2 linked regions of the Parashewanella spongiae genome follow. The protein of the gene in region 2 interacts with the protein of the main gene of each other region in a pairwise test. Links are inferred from orthologs where the notes say so. Each region holds a gene or a part of one and is shown on either strand. Other genes may lie near its edges. The genes, in order: E2I05_RS07100 and pta.

Region 1 (16,535 bases), 1.4 Mb from region 2 along the record:
TTTTTCCTTTTTCTAGTACTACACCTTGTAATCCAGGCTGTATCGAGCAATTAGTCCATGATTCTATTTGAAGTGCATTTTTTATTTTTTTAAGTTTTTCTTTTAAATGGGTATTTCTACTTGTCTTTACAGAAATAAATCTTTGAGTGTATTTAGAAGCTTTATCTGTTAGAACAATTTCTTGAGCTTTAAATTGGATGTAGTGAGCGTCTCTTGCTTTGGCCCTCTTAAAAGAGCCTTTTACCTTTTGGCTTTCTTGGCTTGATAGCTCTTTTGAAGGTATTCTTATTGGAGGAAAGACTCTATCTTTATCGAAATAGTATTCTATGGGTTGACCATTTAATTTATGGTTCTTATTTTTTAATGTACGAAAGCCTTCAGGAACGTATGTGGGTCGCATCTCTAGTCGATTATTTTTTACTTTATCGAGGTGACGTCTAAAGTGGCTCTGGATCATGCTTGCTTTGAAGTTTGCCAGTTTTAATTCACCGAGGATAAAAACTATTTTCTTTTCTAAGGTGGTTCTACCTTTAATTTTTGTGGTATTAACTTGTTGTAAAAGAGATATTAATTCTTTTGTTGATTGTTCTGAGAGATACCCAAGCTGGCTAACGAGTTGTGAGGTTGAGTGTTCTGATAATTTATATAATTGAATTAAAAGTTGCACCACATTTGGCTGAGTTGAAACTGACTGTATGAATTGTACTTGCACATCAATTGGCATTTTGCACAACTCTCCAGCAAGAAGCTCGGCATCAAAACAAAGTAACAAATTAGGCCATTTATTTGCAGGAATTGTTTCGATAATGTGTGCTATTTCGGTAGGTTTTTTATGTCTAGAATGCCAATATTTAAGTTGTTGTGGTTTATCTAGATCAGTAAAATCAAGCAGGTCTTTAGGATTTAATTTTTCTGCAATTTTTAACCAAGTATTCTGTTGAAACCATCTCCCTATCATTCTTTTTTTCTCCGGTTCGAGTTTTGAAAATAATGATATAACTTTGTTGGCAGGCGAACTTAAAAACTGTCTGGCCCAGCATTTATTCTCTAAACAAACACATAGCTCATTGATATCATGCTGATCGAAATAGCTTGAGTCAGATAGATCAACCAAGCTTAATCGGGTGGGTTGTCTTCCCATTAAGCGTGCAATCATAGGTATTGGTATATGCTCTTTACATTTTTTCACGAGCTCTTGATTGGATGGAGCCGCGACTAGTTTGATCATTAGGTCGCACAGTTCATCTTGCTTTGTTTGCACTAGTAGCTGTGTAATAAGGTGGCAGTGTTTAGAACGAGATCTAAGCATAAATGTGGCAACTACATTCGGTTCTGAATTTTGGGCAAATTCTTGTAAGCCGTTTAATACTTCAACATTATCTTGATGCACTAGGGCAGGAATTAAAAGATCATTAATGATTCTAGCTGAGTAATCTTGTGAGAATAATTGTGTTGTTACTTCACTAGGAAGTACACGAATAAGAGATATCACCTGTACTGCCGAAAGTTGGCAAATTGAATCAATTATAAATTCGTTTTTGTGTTCATTGATTATGAAAGCAACATTTTCAACTTGATTTTTATCTACACTCAATGGCGATTTTAGTACTTTTTTTAAATACGCGTTGATTAAATTCGCTTTGTTTTGTCCATCTGCATACTTTATTAAGTGGTAAGCACTTTGATCATCAAGAGCATTGAATATAAATTCAAAATCAACATTGAACCCCATGAAGCTTGAGTGCTCATCATACTCAAAAAACTCTTGTAAAAATTCATTAAATTTTGCTGAGTCATTGATGAAGGATTCAGAATCTGTAACGACTCCTAAGGAATTGTCGCTGACAACACACCAGTCTTGACTTTCATTTATTACTTTGGACATTGCTAATGACTGTATGTCAGCATTGGCTATTAATTGACTGAATAATTGTACCGCCCTGTCTTTTTCAATATTTTTTAGTAAACATGCTAAATCTTTACCATTAAGCTGGCATAAAACTCTTGTTGCTAAATGATTGGGAAGATTTGGTATTTCTTGAGTTATAAATAATAAACTTCTTTGAAGTACTAATTGCTCTAATTCGGGCTGAAATGAACTGGATAAACCTTCCTTAGTTTGACATTGCGCTTCAAGAAATAATATCTGATTTGCAAATGACTCTAAGAAAACACCGCATTGCTCTGTAGACAAGAGGGCAATTACTTTGGTTCTATTTTTTATGTTCCAGTTTGCATCTGAAAGCAATGAACTCATTAATTTATCGTCCATTGATGATAAGATTTCAGCCGCTTTTGAGGCAGATAATTGTTGTAAAATGTAAAGTGCATTCTGAGTTTGATTTTTATGGTCATGCTCAAGGAGTTTACTAAGAACTCGTAGCCCGACCTTTGTAGGAGCGTGATCGAGAAGTAAAGCCTGTTCTTCTTTAGATAGTTGCTCTGATTGAATAGTGTTAACGGCAATGTCTTCAGGAAGGTTTGGGTGCACCGTGATGGTATATAAAAGTTTAAGACCTGGTGTATCCGATTTATCACCAAACCGCACTGGTTTATCTTTAAATAATCGATTAACTTGTTGACCAACAAGTTGATTGTTTTGCACTGTTACACTGTACTTATCTTCAAATAGTACGCCTTCCTTCACTGAACAATTGAGTGTATTTCCCTCACTCAATTGGCTTAATGAGTAATCATCAAAACCTGAATATACTTCTCTGTCTAATAACAACTTTGAAGAAGCCATATATTTCCTAAAAGCGCAGTAATACTGAATAAGTACATCTGACTGTTAATTTAAAATGAATATCGTTAACCTATGGATAATTTGTAGTAAGTTATATTTTGTTTGTTCAATAGTAATCCAAGTTTAGTCTAAAACTAATGCTAATTAGAGTTACAAGGCCGTTCGATTAATTAAAATTTCTTAATTTGTATTAATGCTTATTTCAATTATAAATGATGACCTTTATGTATTTAACCTGAACTCGGGATAATGAAATCTTCATCAATTTCGATTGCACTTTGAGTACATAAATAGCTCTGAGTTGAGCATTTAATTACTGTAATGGTATAAGTTTAAATTCAATCTACAGTGTGGCTGGTTTCGTTTTGTACGAGGCGTAACTATTTGTAATAGCCAGTTTATTTTAGAGAAGTCCAATATTGAAGTAGGCGAAAATAGCTGTGCTGTAGAGGTTTGCTTATCCAGAGTTCAGGTTATTTAAATCATTTGCATAATCCATTTAATGAGATAAACGTCTATGACTTCAGAAAATATTAAGCAAGCAGCAAACAGTGAGTGTGTGTTGAGTGTGTCACCTCCGCTTCTAAACCTTTATAGCAGTGATTCTATTCTACAAAAGTGGGTTAATGAATTTAAGCAGGCCTTTTCTATCAATGAATTAGCATCGCTAGGTGATGTGTACGGTAAAGATTTGTATGAATCGGGGGAAGATGCAAATCGCTCAACACCTGAGTTTCATTCCCATGACCGATTTGGCCGACGTATTGATAAAGTGGTATATCACCCTGCTTATCATCAGTTTATGCAATGCGCTATCCAAGCTCAAATGCCTTCATTGCCATGGGTTGAATCTAAATCTGGTGCACACGTTATTAGAACAGCAATGCAGTATATGCATATGCAAGTTGAAGCAGGTTCAGCTTGTCCACTCACAATGACTTTTGCTTCAGTTGCAGCGATTAAACATTCTCCGGTGATAGCTCAATTATGGATACCCAAAATACTGTCAGCTGAATATGATTATCGGGACATTCCCTATTTTGATAAAAAAGGCTTAACAATTGGAATGGCCATGACTGAAAAGCAGGGTGGTTCGGATGTGCGAGCTAATTCGACTCATGCTTTAGCTATTAGCAGTGAAGGAAATGGTGAGGCATACGAACTAACAGGACATAAATGGTTTTGCTCTGCACCAATGTGTGATGCTTTTCTCGTTCTAGCTCAAACAGAACAGGGATTATCATGTTTTTTATTACCTAGATGGCGTCCTGATGGCAGTAAAAACCAATTTCATATTCAAAGATTAAAAAATAAATTAGGTAATAGATCTAATGCCTCTTCTGAAGTTGAGTTTAATAAAGCGTTGGCTTGGATGATTGGTGAGCCCGGAAAAGGGCTGAAGTGTATTATGGAAATGGTAGCTTTAACTCGTTTTGATTGTATGGTTGGCTCTTCCGCTCTTATGCGCGCGTCACTCGCTCAAGCATTGTTATTTACTCATGAAAGAAAAACTTTTGGTGTTCAGCTTCAAAAACACCCTTTAATGCAAAATGTTTTAGCTGATCTTGCAATTGAATCGGAAGCTGCGATTGCATTTTCCATGAGAGTGGCGAATGCTTTTGATAATTCTGATTCAGAGTCAGAAAAATTATTTATTCGAATCGCAACTGCTATTGGCAAGTACTGGATATGTAAAAGAGCTCCGCATTTTGTTTACGAAGCGATGGAATGCTTAGGAGGCATTGGATATGTGGAGGATAACTATATTGCAAGAATGTACCGAGAAGCGCCAGTAAATGCAATTTGGGAAGGTTCAGGAAATATCCAATGTTTAGATTTTATGAGAACGGTAGTAAAAGAAAAGGAGTCTCTTACTGCTCTCGTAAATGAGTTGGGCAAAGGTAAAAATAAATATATTGAATATGATCATCATTTAACCGATTTACTCAAGCAGCTTAAATCTATAGGTAATAAAGAATTTAGCCTCAGAGTGTTGATTGATAAAATTGCAGTTGCAACTCAAGCATCAATTTTAATTCAATATGGCGATCCGCTTATTGCTAAAGCCTTTTGTCAATCACGACTTGTGCCTACTGCGACGGTAAATTTTGGTACACTAGGAGGAGATATAGATGCGAGCGCAATTATAAAGCGTGCAATGCCAAGTTTATGAATAAGGAATGTTATGGGGAAAGTATTTGAATCGATGACACAGCAACAAATGGAGTTCATTGAGAAACAACAAATGTTTTTTGTCGCTACCGCCGCGACAGAAGGAACGGTAAATTTATCGCCTAAGGGAATGGATTCCCTCAGAATTATCGATAGTAATACCATTGCTTGGTTAAATGTCACTGGTAGCGGAAATGAAACATCGGCTCATGTTCAGCAAAACCCTAGAATGACCGTGATGTTTTGTGCATTTGAAGGTGCGCCACTTATTTTGCGCCTTTATGGACAAGCCCGTATGCTGCATCAGGCAGACGGTGATTGGGGAAAATATAAAGATCTTTTTCCTTCGTTACCAGGCACTCGTCAGATTTATCTTTTAGATATAGATAAAACTCAATCGTCTTGTGGGATGGGAGTACCACTATATGATTTTGTTGCTCAAAGGGACTCGCTTAACCGCTCTCACGAAAAGAAAGGCCAAAAAGGTGTTGAAGCTTATTGGACAAAAGCGAATCAAAAAAGTTTAGATGGCTTTCCTACTTCTATTGTAGAGCTTTCAGGTCTCACAGTAGAAGAATAATACCAATTACAGTAATTAAATTCCCAGCTCAGAGCTATGTATGTGTTCAAAGTACAAGTGAAATTGATGAAGACATAGTTAATACCGACATACAAAACTGTCGTTATTATATTGCTACGTTGAGGCAATTTTGCGTAGTAATTTGAACACATACAAGCTCCCGAAGGGCAAGGCTAAAGGATTCCATTACTAGGTTACAAGTTTTTGAATTATCCCGACAAAAGCACGAAGTGCGTTGAACGCCAACTTTGTATGGCGGCCGTAGGGAATATAGTACTTCAAACTTGCGCCCTGTACTGAAATCCTTTAGCTCTTGCTGAGAGGGAAGTTAATTACTGTAATTGGTATAAAATAACGAATGACAATAGTCTTTTTGACACTAGAAGCGTTGTTCGGCTTCTAGGGTCTGTTGATCTTTCAGGATTAAATTTTGTGCTATTTGAGCATTTATCTGTTCAACCTAGAAACATCAGTTGACTGCGTTCTCAAGCGTAGAAAAAATGGCTGATAGTAAGGCGTAGCTTGCAGCAAGTAGTTATTCTACTTGCAAAAGTTACAACGCAGATAGCAGTCATTTTAGCAAGCTTGTGAGCGTAGAGCACTTCACTCATTGGGTGAAAGCCATGATGATAAAATCATTATATTGCTCAAACAGTTACTCATATACTCAGCGTTCAACTGATGATTTTAGGTTCAAGGCGTGAGCAGTGATGCTTAGCCATCTAAGTGAGCTGGTCACAACACAGAACAGTAAATGCTCAAAAGCATCGAAAAAAGAGAGAGCGTAAATTGGTCGCTCTTTCTAAATAAAAGGTGCTGCGTTATCGTTTTCTTATTTGGAAACGAAGTAACGACAGTTTTGTATGTCGATAATAACCAAACCTCACAAACTCTGTCTTGCATAAAATAACCAATTTATCGCTGCAAAAACAATCACGAAAGATCAACAGACCCTAGTGTCTAGTGCTGCCAGTAATCCAAAGTGCCGGTGCCATTTTTATTTCTATTTAAGCAATTTTAAGCTTATTTCTATATTTATTTCACGTCGATTACAAAGTCGTTAATATTAATTTAGTTCGTTGATATTTAACAGTTAATAAGGTTTTTAGGCTGTTTCTTGTCAGTTTGCGAAAAAATATATTTATCGAGTAGCGGGTTGTTTAAATATCACGCATAAAAAGTCAATTTTAATGGTATTTAACGCTGTTAAATCTCCAGCCGTAGTGTGACTGAGCTCACATCAAAAAAATGCTTAGAAACTATACTGTTTATCTACTGGAATACCAGTCCTCAATGAACATTAATGTTTGTATGATCTGGATCAACTAACTGAGTCATTTAGACAGCTTTTGCTATATAGCTTACCCGCAAGTCGAGTTACTATTTTTATACCAAATAAATTCGAAAACGTTGTTGGTGACGATTGACTGAAAAGTCAGAGTATAAATATTCAGATTTGAATGTCAGGGTTACCGTAAATATCCGCAAGGAGAATACATGAGTGCCACTTCGAGCGATGAAAAAAAGTTAGAGTTCAAAATTTTCATTTTTCTAACTGTGTTTTTAGCACCGCTACTGTCTGTAATATTAGTAGGAGGGTTGGGTTTTGCGATATGGATCAGTCAAATCTTAACAGGCCCTCCAGGTCCTGGCTAATAAACAAAAATCGAATAATAAAATCAATTAATTTTAGAGTGTAATAATGAGCAAAGAACTTCACGTGACCAGCCTGGTTGTCCAAGTTATTCCTGAAAAAATGTCTACCGTGCGTGAGGCCATTATGGCCATGGAAAATGCTGAGCTGTCGGTAAATGATGAGGTTAAATTGGTAGTGGTGATTGAAGGTACCAGCAAGCGCGGTTTAATGGAAGATGTCGATGCTGTGGGTAATTTACCCGGTGTACTTTCATCATCTATGGTCTATCACCAATGTGAAGAGCTCGAAGAGGGCGAAATATGAATATGAATAGACGTGAGTTTATGAAGGCAAATGCAGCGATAGCTGCAGCCAGTGCTGCCGGTTTATCGTTGCCAGCAACAGCAAGCAACCTCATAACCAGTTCAGAGCAAACAAAGCTTGATTGGAACAAAGCGCCATGCCGTTTTTGTGGAACGGGTTGTTCTGTGATGGTGGGAACCAAAAACGGTAAAGTGGTAGCAACGAATGGTGATCCAGATAGCGAAGTAAACAAAGGTCTTAACTGTGTTAAGGGTTACTTCCTATCTAAAATTATGTACGGAAAAGATCGTCTGACTAAGCCATTGCTACGTATGACAAACGGAAAATACGATAAGCATGGTGATTTCACCCCAATTTCGTGGGACAGCGCCTTCGACATCATGGCTGATAAATGGAAAGAGACCATTAAGAAAAAAGGTCCAACAGCGATTGGTATGTTCGGCTCTGGTCAATGGACAGTTTGGGAAGGTTACGCTGCAAGTAAGTTAATGAAAGCAGGATTTGGTTCTAATAATATTGACCCTAATGCTCGCCATTGTATGGCATCTGCGGTAGGTGGCTTCATGCGTACTTTTGGTATCGATGAGCCGATGGGTTGTTACAACGATATGGAAGAAGCTGACCGTTTCGTGCTTTGGGGTTCGAACATGGCAGAGATGCATCCTATCTTATGGACTCGTGTAACTGATCGTCGTCTGAGTGCGCCGCATGTACGTGTTGGTGTGCTATCTACGTATAAACATCGCTCATTTGATTTAGCTGATTTACCAATGGTATTTACACCACAAGGTGATTTAGCAGTACTTAACTTTATTGCCAACTACATCTGTCAAAACGATGCCGTGAATTGGGATTTTGTTAAAAAACACACTAATTTCCGTAAAGGTAATACGGATATTGGTTACGGCTTACGTCCAACGCATCCTGTACAGAAAAAAGCTAAGAATGCCGATAAAGCTGGTGGTTCACAACCAATTGACTACGAAGCATTTAAGAAGTTTGTTTCTGAGTACACGGTAGAAAAAGCCAGTGAAATTTCTGGTGTTCCAGAAGATAAACTTATCGAGCTAGCTAAGTGGTACGCCGACCCTAACTTGAAGATTACTTCATTCTGGACAATGGGTGCTAATCAGCATACTCGTGGTGTTTGGTGTAATAACTTACTCTATAACATCCACTTATTAACAGGTAAAATTGCGACACCGGGTAACAGCCCATTCTCACTGACGGGGCAGCCCTCAGCGTGTGGTACTGCTCGTGAAGTGGGTACATTTGCTCACCGTCTGCCTGCAGATATGGTGGTTAAAAACCCTAAGCATCGTGCAATTGCTGAAAAAATTTGGAAAATTCCAGCTGGCATTATCCCACCGAAACCAGGTTTCCACGCGGTATTGCAAAGCCGTAAATTGAAAGATGGTGAGATGAACTGCTATTGGACTCAAGTTACCAACAATATGCAAGCAGGGCCTAACATCAATGAAGAAATTCTTCCAGGTTGGCGTAACCCTGAAAACTTTATTGTGGTTTCGGATCCATACCCAACAGTTTCTACTCAAGCGGCTGACTTGATCCTTCCAACAGCAATGTGGGTTGAGAAAGAAGGGGCTTACGGTAACGCTGAGCGACGTACTCAGTTTTGGCATCAAATGGTTAAAGCGCCAGGCGAATCAAAATCTGACTTATGGCAAACCATGGAGTTCTCAAAGCGTTTCACTACTGATGAAGTTTGGCCAAAAGATGTATTAGCAGCGAATCCTGAATTTAAAGGAAAAACACTGTTTGAAGTGCTTTATCAAAACGGTCAAGTAAATAAGTTTCCAATGTCTGATATGGACGAGAAGTTCGAAAATCATGAGTCAGAAGACTTTGGTTTCTACGTTCAAAAAGGTCTATTTGAAGAATATGCTACATTCGGACGCGGCCATGCCCATGATTTAGCGCCATTTGATACTTATCACGAAGTTCACGGTTTACGTTGGCCTGTCGTTGACGGCAAAGAGACTTTATGGCGTTTCCGCGAAGGTTCAGATCCATATGTAACACCGGGTAAAGGTTTCGAGTTTTATGGTAAACCTGATGGTCGCGCTGTTATTTGGGCACTACCTTACGAGCCAGCAGCAGAATCACCTGACGAAGAATACGATTTATGGCTATGTACAGGTCGTGTTATTGAACACTGGCATACAGGCTCTATGACCCAACGCGTTCCTGAGCTTTACAAAGCGTTCCCGAATGCAGTTTGTTTCATTCACCCTGAAGATGCGAAGAAAAGAGGTTTACGCCGTGGCGATGAAATGATAGTTCGCTCTCGTCGTGGTGAAATTCGCACTCGAGTTGAAACACGTGGTCGTAATAAACCACCTGTAGGTCTGGTTTATGTACCATTTTTTGACGCCAGTCAGCTAATCAACAAGGTAACGCTTGATGCAACGGATCCACTTTCTAAGCAGACTGATTTTAAGAAGTGTGCTGTAAAAGTGATAAAAGCATAGGGAGTCGGTTATGAAATCAATAAAAAATAATATGTTGAGAGTGATTGTACTTTTCACATTAGCTTGCTCTGCAGTTACAGTTGCCGCTAAAAATGAAACAGTACCAGCCGATGATGTAGCAACTTTAAGGCTGCATCCAATTGATATTGAACCTACGCCGCCAGCATTAAAAAATGAGGTCGATCATGAGGGTACTTATGGTAGGGCTTACCCTACTCAAGCACCAATGATTCCGCATAAGGCGAATAAATATCAGATGAACCTAAAAGTCAATCAGTGTTTAAGCTGTCATGATCGCTCTCGTATTAAAGAATCGAAAGCGCCAATGGTGAGTGTTACGCACTTTATGACTAGAGATAATGAGGTTTTAGCGCAAGTATCGCCACGTCGATATTTCTGTACCCAATGTCATGTTCCACAAGATAATGCGAAGCCATTGGTTGAGAATATATTTATTGATGTTGATAAGTTGCTAGAAGCCGATGCAGCTAAAAAAGGCCGCTAAGCACTAGGAGGTAAAATGTTGGATAAGATTAAAAAAATCTGGTGCATCTTAGCTAAACCTAGTGTTCATTATAGCTTAGGTTTCCTGACAGTCGGCGGTTTTATTGCTGGTATAATCTTCTGGGGTGGTTTTAATACCGCATTAGAAGCAACTAATACAGAAACATTCTGTATTAGTTGTCATGAAATGGAAAACAACGTCTATCAAGAGTTACAGACAACGATTCATTTCACTAACCGCAGTGGTGTTCGTGCAACTTGCCCTGATTGTCATGTTCCTCATGAATGGACGGATAAGATTGCTCGTAAGATGCAGGCTTCTAAAGAAGTTTGGGGCAAAATATTTGGCACCATTAATACTCGTGAAAAGTTTGAAGGAAAACGTCGTGAACTAGCTGAGCACGAATGGGCGAGGTTAAAAGCGAATGACTCATTAGAATGTCGTAATTGTCATAACTTCGACTATATGGATTTTACGAGACAAGCACCGCGAGCAGCCAAAGCTCACTCAACATCACTTGCAAGTGGAGAAAAAACTTGTATAGATTGCCATAAAGGTATTGCTCACCACTTACCTGATATGACAGGTGTTGAAGGGTATTAGTTGATTAAATAACAGTTAATCTGTTTTATTGAAAAGCTAGGTAAACACTAGGGGCTGTTTATCTTTCGTGATTATTTTTGCAGCGATAAATTGGTCGTTTTATACAAGACAGAGCTTGTGCGGTTTGGTATTCCAAATAAGCAAGCGATAACGCAGTAGAAATGACCAATTTACGCTGTCTAAGATGCTTTTGAGCGTTCATTGTTCTGTGTTGTAACCCGTTTGATGACTAAGCTTCACTGCTTACGCCTTGAACAGATAAACGCTCAAATAGCACAAAATTTAATCCTGAAAGATAAGCAGCCCCTAGAGCTTTTTTGTAAGTAAAGTACTTAAACACCTCTTTTTAAATTAATTTTTGTTCTAATAATAGATTTTAACTCTCCATTTAAACTTTCTAAAACTGCAGCGTAGTTTTGTACCGAAAGAGTCATTAATAACGAGGTGATATTGGCTTCGTCTTTCAGCCATAGTCGGCCTATTATTGCGCTAAAAGTAGCTGTGTTAATTGTTGAAGTTAAACTTACTAAATCTGAGTTAGTTTTTTTTAACAAATATAATAATAATTCTTCTTGGGTTACTTTATCACTTATTTTACTCAGTAATTCTTCATACTCTTTTACTTGTAGTGAATCTATGAGCTCTTTGCATGTTACTGGGTCAGTTTTCCAGAGTATGCTTACGATCTGTGTTTTTACTGAGGAAAGTTGCTTGAATGCTTGTTTTAATTTGTCTAGTTCAGTATTTAATAATTCATTCAGTATGTTTGTAAAGTTTGTTTCTCTTGGTAATGAATTTAAGAAGTTGATGAAATCTTCGTGCTTTAATTGGTGGATAAATGCAACACAAAAAGTCTGTTTTTCTGTCCACAATAAATTAATTAACGCTATTTGTGCTGATAGACTGACGTTGTTAAGTAAGTCTACAAATAATCTTTGATCAGACACTCGAGTCATTACTGCCTGTTGATTCTTTAATGAATAAAAGCGAAGGGGACCTGACAAAAATTTAGAGGGATTTTGTATTAGAGCTTCTATAAAAGCATTAGCACTGCTTATTTGAGACTGTTGTTGGGGGCTTGCAACGACTCGATAACCGATCGCCATATTAAATAGTTGGCCCACATCGCGATAAGACGATAAATATTCAGAGAATGATAAAACTCTATTTATAGGCATCTTAATTAACTCTGAAAAAAGTTGATCTTTGGGTATAGTTTTTTCATCGTGAATTTGGTGTAACGGTATTGGTGGCAAGGCAGTAAGTAATTCTGTAAGTGAATCATTATTAGTGTGCATAAAATTGAGTATTAAACCTGCCAGCGTATTAACAGGAATTTCAGGGTTGTTGAAAATTTGACTAACTTGCAGTGAACTTAATTTAGTAAGTAGTTGGATTGTTTCTGCTTCTGTGAGTTTTTTGCTTGAAAAAAGCACATTAATTTGTTCATCTTCTAATTCCTCCCAACTTAATTGTAAGTTCGAAGCTGAAAATACTTCTATTATCAGTTTGAGTGAGCTGTCTTCACGCCTTAGAGCGTAAGACAAATATAGGATTAAATCTGCTTCAGTGGCTTGTGCTTGTATCACTTTTCTCGCTAGTTCTAGGTCTTCACTTAATGTAATAATTGTGAGTCTATCTTTCACCTTTAGTTTGTTGATCGAGAGTATTAATTGCTCTTCATTGAATGTGTGCAATTTATCAATGACCAATTTTTTGATAGCAGGGCTTTTAACTTGTATGATGTATTCATTAAAATCATTGAATTCGTTACGGCTAAGTAGAGTCACAAGTTGCTCTACACTTAAGCTATTTAATATTTCGGAGTAACTGAGTTCACTACAGCCTTTGTGATGTAACTTATCAATGGCTTGTATATCTAATCGTCGTAACAAACTTTCTTTAAAGGTACGGCTGCCTTTGATAGGGGTGGTTTCGAATAGCAGAGATATAACAAAAGAATTAGCAATAGTCTCATGAATTTCAGCGCTGTTAATGAATGCAGCAAGGTTTTCTTCTGGAAGGTTTTTAATCAGGGATTCAATAGATTCTCGCTCCTTTGAGGATTTGTTTTGTTTGCAAAGCGCCACGTATGAAGTAGTCCAAAAACTAGTAGGAAGATGTTTTTTTATGTTATTTACTTTACTTGGCGAAATTTGAGCTAACTCTAGGAGTATGCTGGTACGAATTTGTTGTGTTAGTTTTGAATCATTGAGCACTTGAATGGCTTCTGCTTCATCAAGCTTTGAAAGTAATAACGCTTTGTTGGAAATAGGTATGCTGCTTACTTTGAGAAATTCATTTTTTTTAACTGACGTTATTGCAGCCCATGCACTTCTTAGCTGGCTTGTGGGACAAACGGTTAAAAAATGTGGAAAATGCTGAGTTGCTTGGCACGCAGAAAATAAATTTACTATGTTTTTAGCTGATAGGGGGGCCATGTAGCTTTCGGCTGCATCTTTATTTAAAACTGAACATAGCCAAGTTATTTTTTTATTGTCGTTTAAGGAATCAATCATTTCATGTAATTGAGGTTTTGGGATCAGCACAGCTAAAGTTTTACATGTGTTGATATCTGAGATTTCTTTTAATAAAGCTTGTTGTGCTTCAGGTTTTAGTTCGAGGAAGTAATGTGCTTGTAGATGTGAGGTTTCAGTGAGAAATTTACTGATGACATCTTGTGTACCTATTAACTCTTTGTTGAAAAGTTTTATTAATTCAGAGAGCGAGAGCTGATTTAAGTTATCTGGAGATTGGCATAATAAGACGAAAAGTGTTGCTTCCTCTCTCGTTGTATCTCTTGCTTTTGCTTTGCTATTAGGAGACTCAATCAACACATAATCATCGGCTGTTTTGTTCGCTCTAGATTTCATGAGTTGTTCAACTTTTTTTACTTCATCAACAATAGAAAGTTTATCTTTGCATGAGCATATGGCTTTAAGCGCTTTATTTTTTTCTAATTGAGAAAACAGTTCAAGCCTATTTTCTTCTGGGCAAGCAAGTAAAAAGTTGGGTTGCTCTTGGTTTGTTGATAACTTCGTATAAATAAGAACAGCTTGCATGCTATTGGTTTTAACAAGTTGTGAGAAAATTTGTTCAGCTTTATGGTGTCCACCTTCTTTATCTTTGATAATTTCTATTAAGACTTCAGCAACTCGTTCTGAATTTGTTCGGCTTAAAGCTTTAGAGGCATTTTTAATACTTGCTTGCAAAATACTCTTAACAACAATAGCGATAGGGGTTTTAGGAGATGCCAATACATGAAAAAGAATGTCGTGTCGGGTGTCTTGAGACTTATGTTCTTGTCCCAAGTTTGTGTGAGTAAAGTGGAAATATACGTCAATTTGATTATTAACAACAGTCACATCATAAGTATGCTCTACCCAGTCATTTTTAGAAGGATCTTTGAAGCCTATTTGGAGCTTTTTTCCTTCTTTAAGACTAGATAATTGATCTGCTTCATTTAAATAACTCAGAGAAGATATTGAAACTTTATCAATTCGACTTTCAGACACTTTTACTTCACCTTTCGACAATACACGTATATATGCATAAATACTGTAAATAGTAGTTATTAAATGCATTGTTTTCAAAGTTTTAAGTTAATATATGTACGCTGTTCAGTTTACCTTCAGGGAAAGGCTTATTTCTTAAGTGGTTAAAGTGTTCAGAAGTATGAGTTAAAGCCCTAGCGTTTGTTTTGAACCTAAAATCATCAGTTGAACGCTGAGTATATGAGTAACTGTTTGAGCAATATGATGATTTTATCATCATGGCTTTCACCCAATGAGTGAAGTGCTCTACGCTCACAAGCTTGCTAAAATGACTGCTATCTGCGTTGTAACTTTTGCAAGTAGAATAACTACTTGCTGCAAGCTACGCCTTACTATCAGCCATTTTTTCTACGCTTGAGAACGCAGTCAACTGATGTTTCTAGGTTGAAAGATAATGATTGACATAGAGAGGATCAGTCCTGAAATGGCACCAACCAAGTGTGACTCTGTTGCAACTCGAGCTCCTATCATTGTTGTAACATCAGCGCTTGCACCATAAACTTGTTCGTAGCTTACTTTTGCAATAACACCGATAAATAATAGCCAACCAGAAGTCATCTTCCTTTTTATATCGGCTACCGCACCAAAAGCAAACAACCCATGTAGAACACCGGACAAGCCAACATAACCCAGTAATGCAGGGTAAAAGAGATACAGCCCTAAACCTTCCAGTAAACACAAACCAGCAAATAATAGCCATAAGCTTTTAGTGGAGTAATGCATATCATGGAGAGACAAAATGACCCACAAACCAGCTAGGTTCATGATAAGGTGCCAATGATTTGTGTGAAGGAGGTTGCCTGTAATAAGTTGCCAGAAATCACCTGATTGAATGTCTAATCGCTGATAGGACAACAAACTATCTACTTGGCTTGTCATTAAGCCAAGTAGATATAATGAAACTGAGAGAAAACTAATACTCAGTCCGAATGATAAAGTGTTTTTAAAGTAATCAGTTAATGTTTTTAGCACGATTTTTCTCATCCAATGAGTGCATTACTTTTTGCTTATTTTCTAAATAGTCATGTAATCCTTTGCTTCGCAGGTCACAAGCTGGGCAGTCTCCACAGCCATCGCCGATAATGCCGTTGTAGCATGTTAATGTTTGATTTCGTACCACGTCTAAAGAGTCATACTTGTCTGCCAGCGCCCATGTTTCTGCTTTATTAAGCCACATTAATGGGGTCACAATATCAAGTTTACGATCCATGCCTTGCACTAAGGCTGACTCCATTGCTTTAACAAAATCATTTCTGCAATCAGGATAACCTGAGAAGTCGGTTTCACATACACCAGTAATGACTGAATCCGCACCTAATTGGTACGCATAAATGCCTGCAAGAGTAAGAAAAAGAATATTGCGACCCGGAACAAAAGTATTGGGTAATCCATTGTCCATTAGTGTATGAGAGACTGGAATAGAATCTCGGGTTAAGGCTGAAATTGCCAATTCGTTCAGTAAAGTAACGTCCATGACTTTATGGCTAGCGATATTAAATTGTTTGGCTAATGCTTTTGCTCGCTCGATTTCTTCATCGTGACGTTGTCCGTAATCAAAAGTAATAGCATGAACTTCATCATACTGGGTTAAGGCTTGAATGAGGCAAGTAGTAGAATCTTGACCTCCACTGAATACGACTAAGGCTTTAGACATAATTAAAAAATCACTTAAAACAAACTTATTTATTCGAATCGGTCAGTTTACAATACTCTTGCGCTGTTGAGTATGAGTGCTCAGGATTTCTTTCAATATCATGACTTCATTCACGGTATTACTGTAACTTCTTCACGGTAGGATCGTATAATGCTTGCTGCTAGCTTAAAAATCTACTATAAAAGCTGCCCGAAATTAAAGTCAGCAATATTTGGTGTCAACTAATGAATTACCCAGTAAACGAAGTTTTTGAAACGATTCAAGGTGAA
Region 2 (4,933 bases):
TATGTTCGTAAAGTCCATTAAACATAATTTACAGTAAACTATTATTGTTTAAGTAGCTTTTCAGGTATAACTTTAGTCCGAAATAATTTAAAGAGAAGTGTATTATGTCTAACGCTAGCGATGCTGAAAAAAAATTATTATCACTTGCAAATGATTTTATTGTTCATCACGCTCAAAAAAAGACAGAGAATATGCTTGCCTTATTTGCCAGAGATGGAGAAATTCATTTTTGGGGAACAGGTATTGATGAAGAGGGCAGTGATATAAACGATTTACGCTCTCAATTTGAAAGAGACTTTAATGAAGTAAGCAAAGTTGAAATATCACCGACTGACACAAAAGTGTTTGCTACAGAAAAATCTGGTGTGGTAATAGGTAATTGGAATATTTGCTATCAATTAAATGGTAGCCATGAAACTGAGATACTTGCTTTGCGCACAACAATTTATGCAGATGTTACTAGTGGCTCATGGAGAATAAGACACGCACATTGGTCAGTAGCATATGGAGCACAACCTACAGGGCGCTCTTTTTCGTCCAAACAAGAACTGAATATTCAACTTGAACAAGAATAAATTAACTTTAAGTCAAAATTGACAATTAATATATTAAACCATTTAAAATACTATAATCTGACTTTGCTGAAGATATTTATTTGAAGCATAAGCGTAGAAGTAAATATTTAAAGATAAGTTGGTATATATTGATCTGGCATTCAGAAAAAGATATTGCTTAAACTATTCAACACATCATTCTTGTATATCATTCCAGTTAGAATATAGAGATTGTCGCACATTTAATTTTGAGGACTGATAATTGATGGTGCTGAGATGAGTAGGGTTTAATTAGAGAGTTAATAGCTATTCAAGGATGTATATTACTATCGAGCTTTTTATGGATACATATTAAAATAAGTTTGGTTTATTTTTATGTTCGCTTATAAAGCGGTAATTTAAGTGTTCTCTTGATAGCGGAAAGGCAAAGATGGCAAATACTGATTTGATAAAAAATAGAAAGTATTGTTTTGGTTTTACAGCTGTTGCTTATCGTTGTTATGTTTTGTTGAGTGCGATTGTGCATATTCCATGGTTTTTCAATGTGCGATTTTCTAATTAATTTTTTCTGCTTTATATTGGTTAATCTTATATAAATCTGGTTATTGATATATTTTCAGCAATTATTCAGGAATTGTTTTTTTCATAATTTAGAATTAATTAGTCATCCGTTTTGTTTTAAGTTGTTGTTTTTGGTGGTTTTTATGTTTGTGTTGGAATTTTTTTCTTGTGGATTAAAGGTTTATTAGAATGGCATAAGATTAATTTGATAAGTTCTTAATATTCTGAGTATAGACATTGTAAAAAAAATATATTTTACTACCCCCACTGAAATGAGGGGGTAAAACACGTTAACAATTGTTTTAATTCTTTGGTTTCGGAAATACCTTTATTAATTTTTAATATAGGTGATTTAATAATTATTGATGATTAAAGAAAGTGTCATTAACTCATAATAAGGGGTTTGTTGTATGTTCAAAAAATCAGTTATTTTAAGCAGCCTAATGGTTATCCTTTCGAGCTCAGCATTTGCTGCTGATACAAATGAATTCTTCTATCCTGGAGAGTCAGCAATCAAGATTAATATTGAAATGGGTGGTGACGTCCAAACAACAGTAACTGCAAGTAACGTATCACCAGTTAACTTACAGTTTATCGAGGAGTCAGATGCTTTCTTCGATAGAGCTCTTCAGGGCGCTGATGTTTCAGTAGGGTATTCAGGATCAGGCATGCGCTTAGAAGGTGCAAGTAATTATGGTGTTGGATTTACAGTTTCTGAAGCTGGTACAGGTAAGAAATGTGATTATAAAATCGAGTTTTCTCCTGATACTCAAACATTCACTTCTTCTGCTGTGACTTCAGGCGATGAAGAAGCGACTTGCGCTATGTTACCTTATCAATTTGGTAATGGTTTTGTAGTTAACGTTCGTTTCGGTAACTAATATTACTTAATATTACTTAATATTTTATATTTTTTTACACTTATCATGAAGTTCGATATATAAGTTGAGTGATAACGTATGTAATTAATATAAGGTTAGTGATGTAAGCACTCCTTTGTTTTAATGAAGGAGTGTTTTTTTGAACTTTAAAATATTCATTTTTATTGATTGCGTTTTGTTGTGATGATTTATTTGTTGCTGGAATATATTAAGTTTGAGTGGTTTGAAGTTTTTTGTTTGTTTAGGTGTTTTGTGCTCTAGTTTGATAGTTTTGTATGTTGACTTTTGCGTGTGATATTACTTTTGTGGTTTAATTGATTGGTTTGAATTTTTATTTGTTAGTTAATTTAAGTCTTGTTAGTTTCTATTATTAATATCTGTTTAGTGAAAATGAGTAAAGCAATTAAATGAGTAAAGCAATTTATAGTTTCATCGCTTTACCCATTTAAATACAGGGTTAACTAAAAGTTATTGACTCGCTTGAATTGCTGTTAAAGCAATTGTATAAACAATATCGTCTACTAAAGCGCCGCGAGATAAATCATTAACAGGCTTACGCATACCTTGCAGCATAGGGCCGATACTGATTAAGTCAGCACTTCTTTGAACAGCTTTGTAAGTAGTATTGCCTGTATTCAAGTCTGGGAATACAAAGACAGTCGCTTGACCCGCAACAGGGCTGTTCGGTGCTTTAGATTGCGCTACATTTTCCATTACCGCAGCATCATATTGTAATGGGCCATCTATCATTAGATCTGGCCGTTTAGTCTTAGCAATTTCTGTTGCTTCACGGACTTTTTCGACATCGCTACCTGTGCCTGAAGTGCCTGTAGAGTAACTGATCATAGCTACTTTAGGGTCAATACCAAACGCTTTAGCTGAATCAGCAGATTGAATAGCAATATCTGCGAGTTGCTCCGCATTAGGGGCAGGGTTAATCGCGCAATCCCCATATACGAATACTTGGTCCGGCATAAGCATAAAGAAGATAGACGATACAAGGCTTGAGCCCGGTGCTGTTTTAATCAGCTGAAGAGGAGGGCGTATGGTATTGGCGGTAGTATTTACGGCTCCTGAAACTATGCCATCGACTTCGTCTTGGGCCAACATCATAGTACCTAAGACCATATTGTCTTTAAGCTGTTCTCTCGCCACTACTTCGGTTAACCCTTTATGGCTTCGTAGTTTGAGCATAGGCTCAACATAGCCTTCACGAGCAAATTCAGGCTCGATAATGCTAATGTTTTCCCCTAATACAACTTGCTGCTGTTCAGCAATTCGCTCAATCTCTTCTTTATTACCTAATAACACACATCGAGCAATACCGCGCTCAGCGCAAACTGCGGCCGCCTTGATTGTACGTGGTTCTTCACCTTCAGGTAATACAACTGTCTTGGCGGCTGCTCTAGCGAGTTCGGTTAACTTATAACGGAACGCTGGTGGTGATAATCGATGCTCACGTTGTGCGTGTTTAGTAATGCTGTTTATCCAATCTTCATCAATATTGCTGGCTACGAACTGCTGAACAGATTCGATACGTACAGAATCATCGACAGGCACTTCGTGATCAAAACGCTGAATATTCAAAGATGTCTGCCAAGTGTTAGTGTCCGTCATAAATATAGGCATACCAGTTTCAAAAGCTTGCTGACACAATTTTTGAATTTCAGGTTCTGGCTCATAACTGCCTGTAAGTAAAAGCGCACCAATTTTGACCCCATTCATCGCGGCAAGACAAGCAGACACAATAACATCAGAGCGATCACCTGAAGTGACCAGTAAGGAGCCAGCTTTTAAGTGAGTGACCATATTCGGCAAACTACGCGCACAAAAAGTTACCTTTCTTAAACGACGAACATTCATTTCTCCGGCATTTAAAATCATTGCCTGTAAATGTTTGGCAAGATCCGATGCTCTGGGCGCAACAAGGTCAACGTTATATGGAACTTGACCAAGAATTTTAACTGGTGTGCGTTTTGGCAAAATAAAGTTTTGACCAGTATTGCTTTCATTGTCAGTGTCAAAAACTTCTGATAAATCGGGGCGAGTGCGGCCTTCTTCATCTACAGGCGCGTTTACTTTGTTGATGATGGCACCTACAAGACGCTTGTTCTTTTTTCCACCCCATGATTTATGGGCAATATCTAAGCGGTTTATAAACACCCGTGGAGTATCGTTACCTGGTGTTCCAACAAAAATGACATCAGCATCAAGTGCTTTGGCAATTTTTGAATTGATTTCATCAGCAAAAGAGTGTTGGCGAGTAGCAACTAAACCTTCAATGACAAGAAGTTCTGTGTTGTGGGTGCAGGTTGCTGATCGTGCAATGATCTGCTCCATCAACGAATCTGTTTGTTCGGTTCTTATTAACTCTTCAGCATGTTCCATGCTTAATGGCTCAAGAGGATTAACCGTTGGAGAGTTACTCAGGATCGTAGTCGACCGCTCTGGACCATTGTCTTCAGGCCTTTGCTGCGAGATAGGCTTAAAAAACTGAACCTTAACACCATGTTGCTCTAAAGCACGAACCATTCCAAGACTGATTGACGTTAAGCCAACGCTGGTTCCCATCGGGACAAGCATAATTTTACGGGGCATATATACCTCTAAAGAATAGCCACACTCTATAGTGTGGCAATAAGTCAGAAAAATTTAGTTATTAATTAGCTTAATAGAGTCTTGTGCAATTACCCATTCTTCATTCGTAGGTATTACCATCGCGGCTGTACTTCCATCAGCAGTAATGATGCCTTGTTTACCAAAACGGGCTGCTTTATTGCGTTCAGCATCAACAGTTATATTGAAAATACTTAGTAAGGTAAGAACTTTCTCACGAATTAGATCAGAGTTCTCCCCAATACCACCAGTAAAAATAATTCCATCTAATCGTCCTAGCGGCACAGTGTAAGATGCAATGTATTTTGCTAGGCGGTAACA

What was found.
Region 1: the proteins of pta (region 2) and E2I05_RS07100 interact in binary tests that used the Escherichia coli proteins (3 or more experiments, as listed by UniProt). The link is inferred for Parashewanella spongiae from one-to-one orthologs.

The regions. Positions count from the first base shown.
Region 1 is NZ_CP037952.1:1,842,613-1,859,147, forward strand. The notes cover bases 6,038-8,829. They hold E2I05_RS07100 (chaperone NapD), read left to right. Parts: upstream 6,038-7,200; coding sequence 7,201-7,458; downstream 7,459-8,829. Other genes in these bases: E2I05_RS07095 (periplasmic nitrate reductase, NapE protein), read left to right, coding at 6,996-7,154; napA (nitrate reductase catalytic subunit NapA), read left to right, coding at 7,461-8,829. Also shown: E2I05_RS07080 (protein kinase family protein), read right to left, coding at 1-2,746; E2I05_RS07085 (acyl-CoA dehydrogenase family protein), read left to right, coding at 3,264-4,919; E2I05_RS07090 (pyridoxamine 5'-phosphate oxidase family protein), read left to right, coding at 4,932-5,498; more of napA, read left to right, coding at 8,830-9,950; E2I05_RS07110 (nitrate reductase cytochrome c-type subunit), read left to right, coding at 9,961-10,455; E2I05_RS07115 (cytochrome c3 family protein), read left to right, coding at 10,471-11,058; E2I05_RS07120 (hypothetical protein), read right to left, coding at 11,391-14,642; rrtA (rhombosortase), read right to left, coding at 14,979-15,596; 7-cyano-7-deazaguanine synthase QueC, read right to left, coding at 15,565-16,266; 7-carboxy-7-deazaguanine synthase QueE, read left to right, coding at 16,491-16,535. UniProt on the Escherichia coli protein: Chaperone for NapA, the catalytic subunit of the periplasmic nitrate reductase. It binds directly and specifically to the twin-arginine signal peptide of NapA, preventing premature interaction with the Tat translocase and premature export.
Region 2 is NZ_CP037952.1:3,225,551-3,230,483, reverse strand. Bases 2,030-4,933 are described here. They hold pta (phosphate acetyltransferase), read right to left. Parts: upstream 4,595-4,933; coding sequence 2,465-4,594; downstream 2,030-2,464. Other genes in these bases: ackA (acetate kinase), read right to left, coding at 4,649-4,933. Outside these bases: E2I05_RS12630 (YcfL family putative periplasmic lipoprotein), read left to right, coding at 1-21; E2I05_RS12625 (nuclear transport factor 2 family protein), read left to right, coding at 105-575; E2I05_RS12620 (hypothetical protein), read left to right, coding at 1,526-1,996. UniProt on the Escherichia coli protein: Involved in acetate metabolism. Catalyzes the reversible interconversion of acetyl-CoA and acetyl phosphate. The direction of the overall reaction changes depending on growth conditions. On minimal medium acetyl-CoA is generated.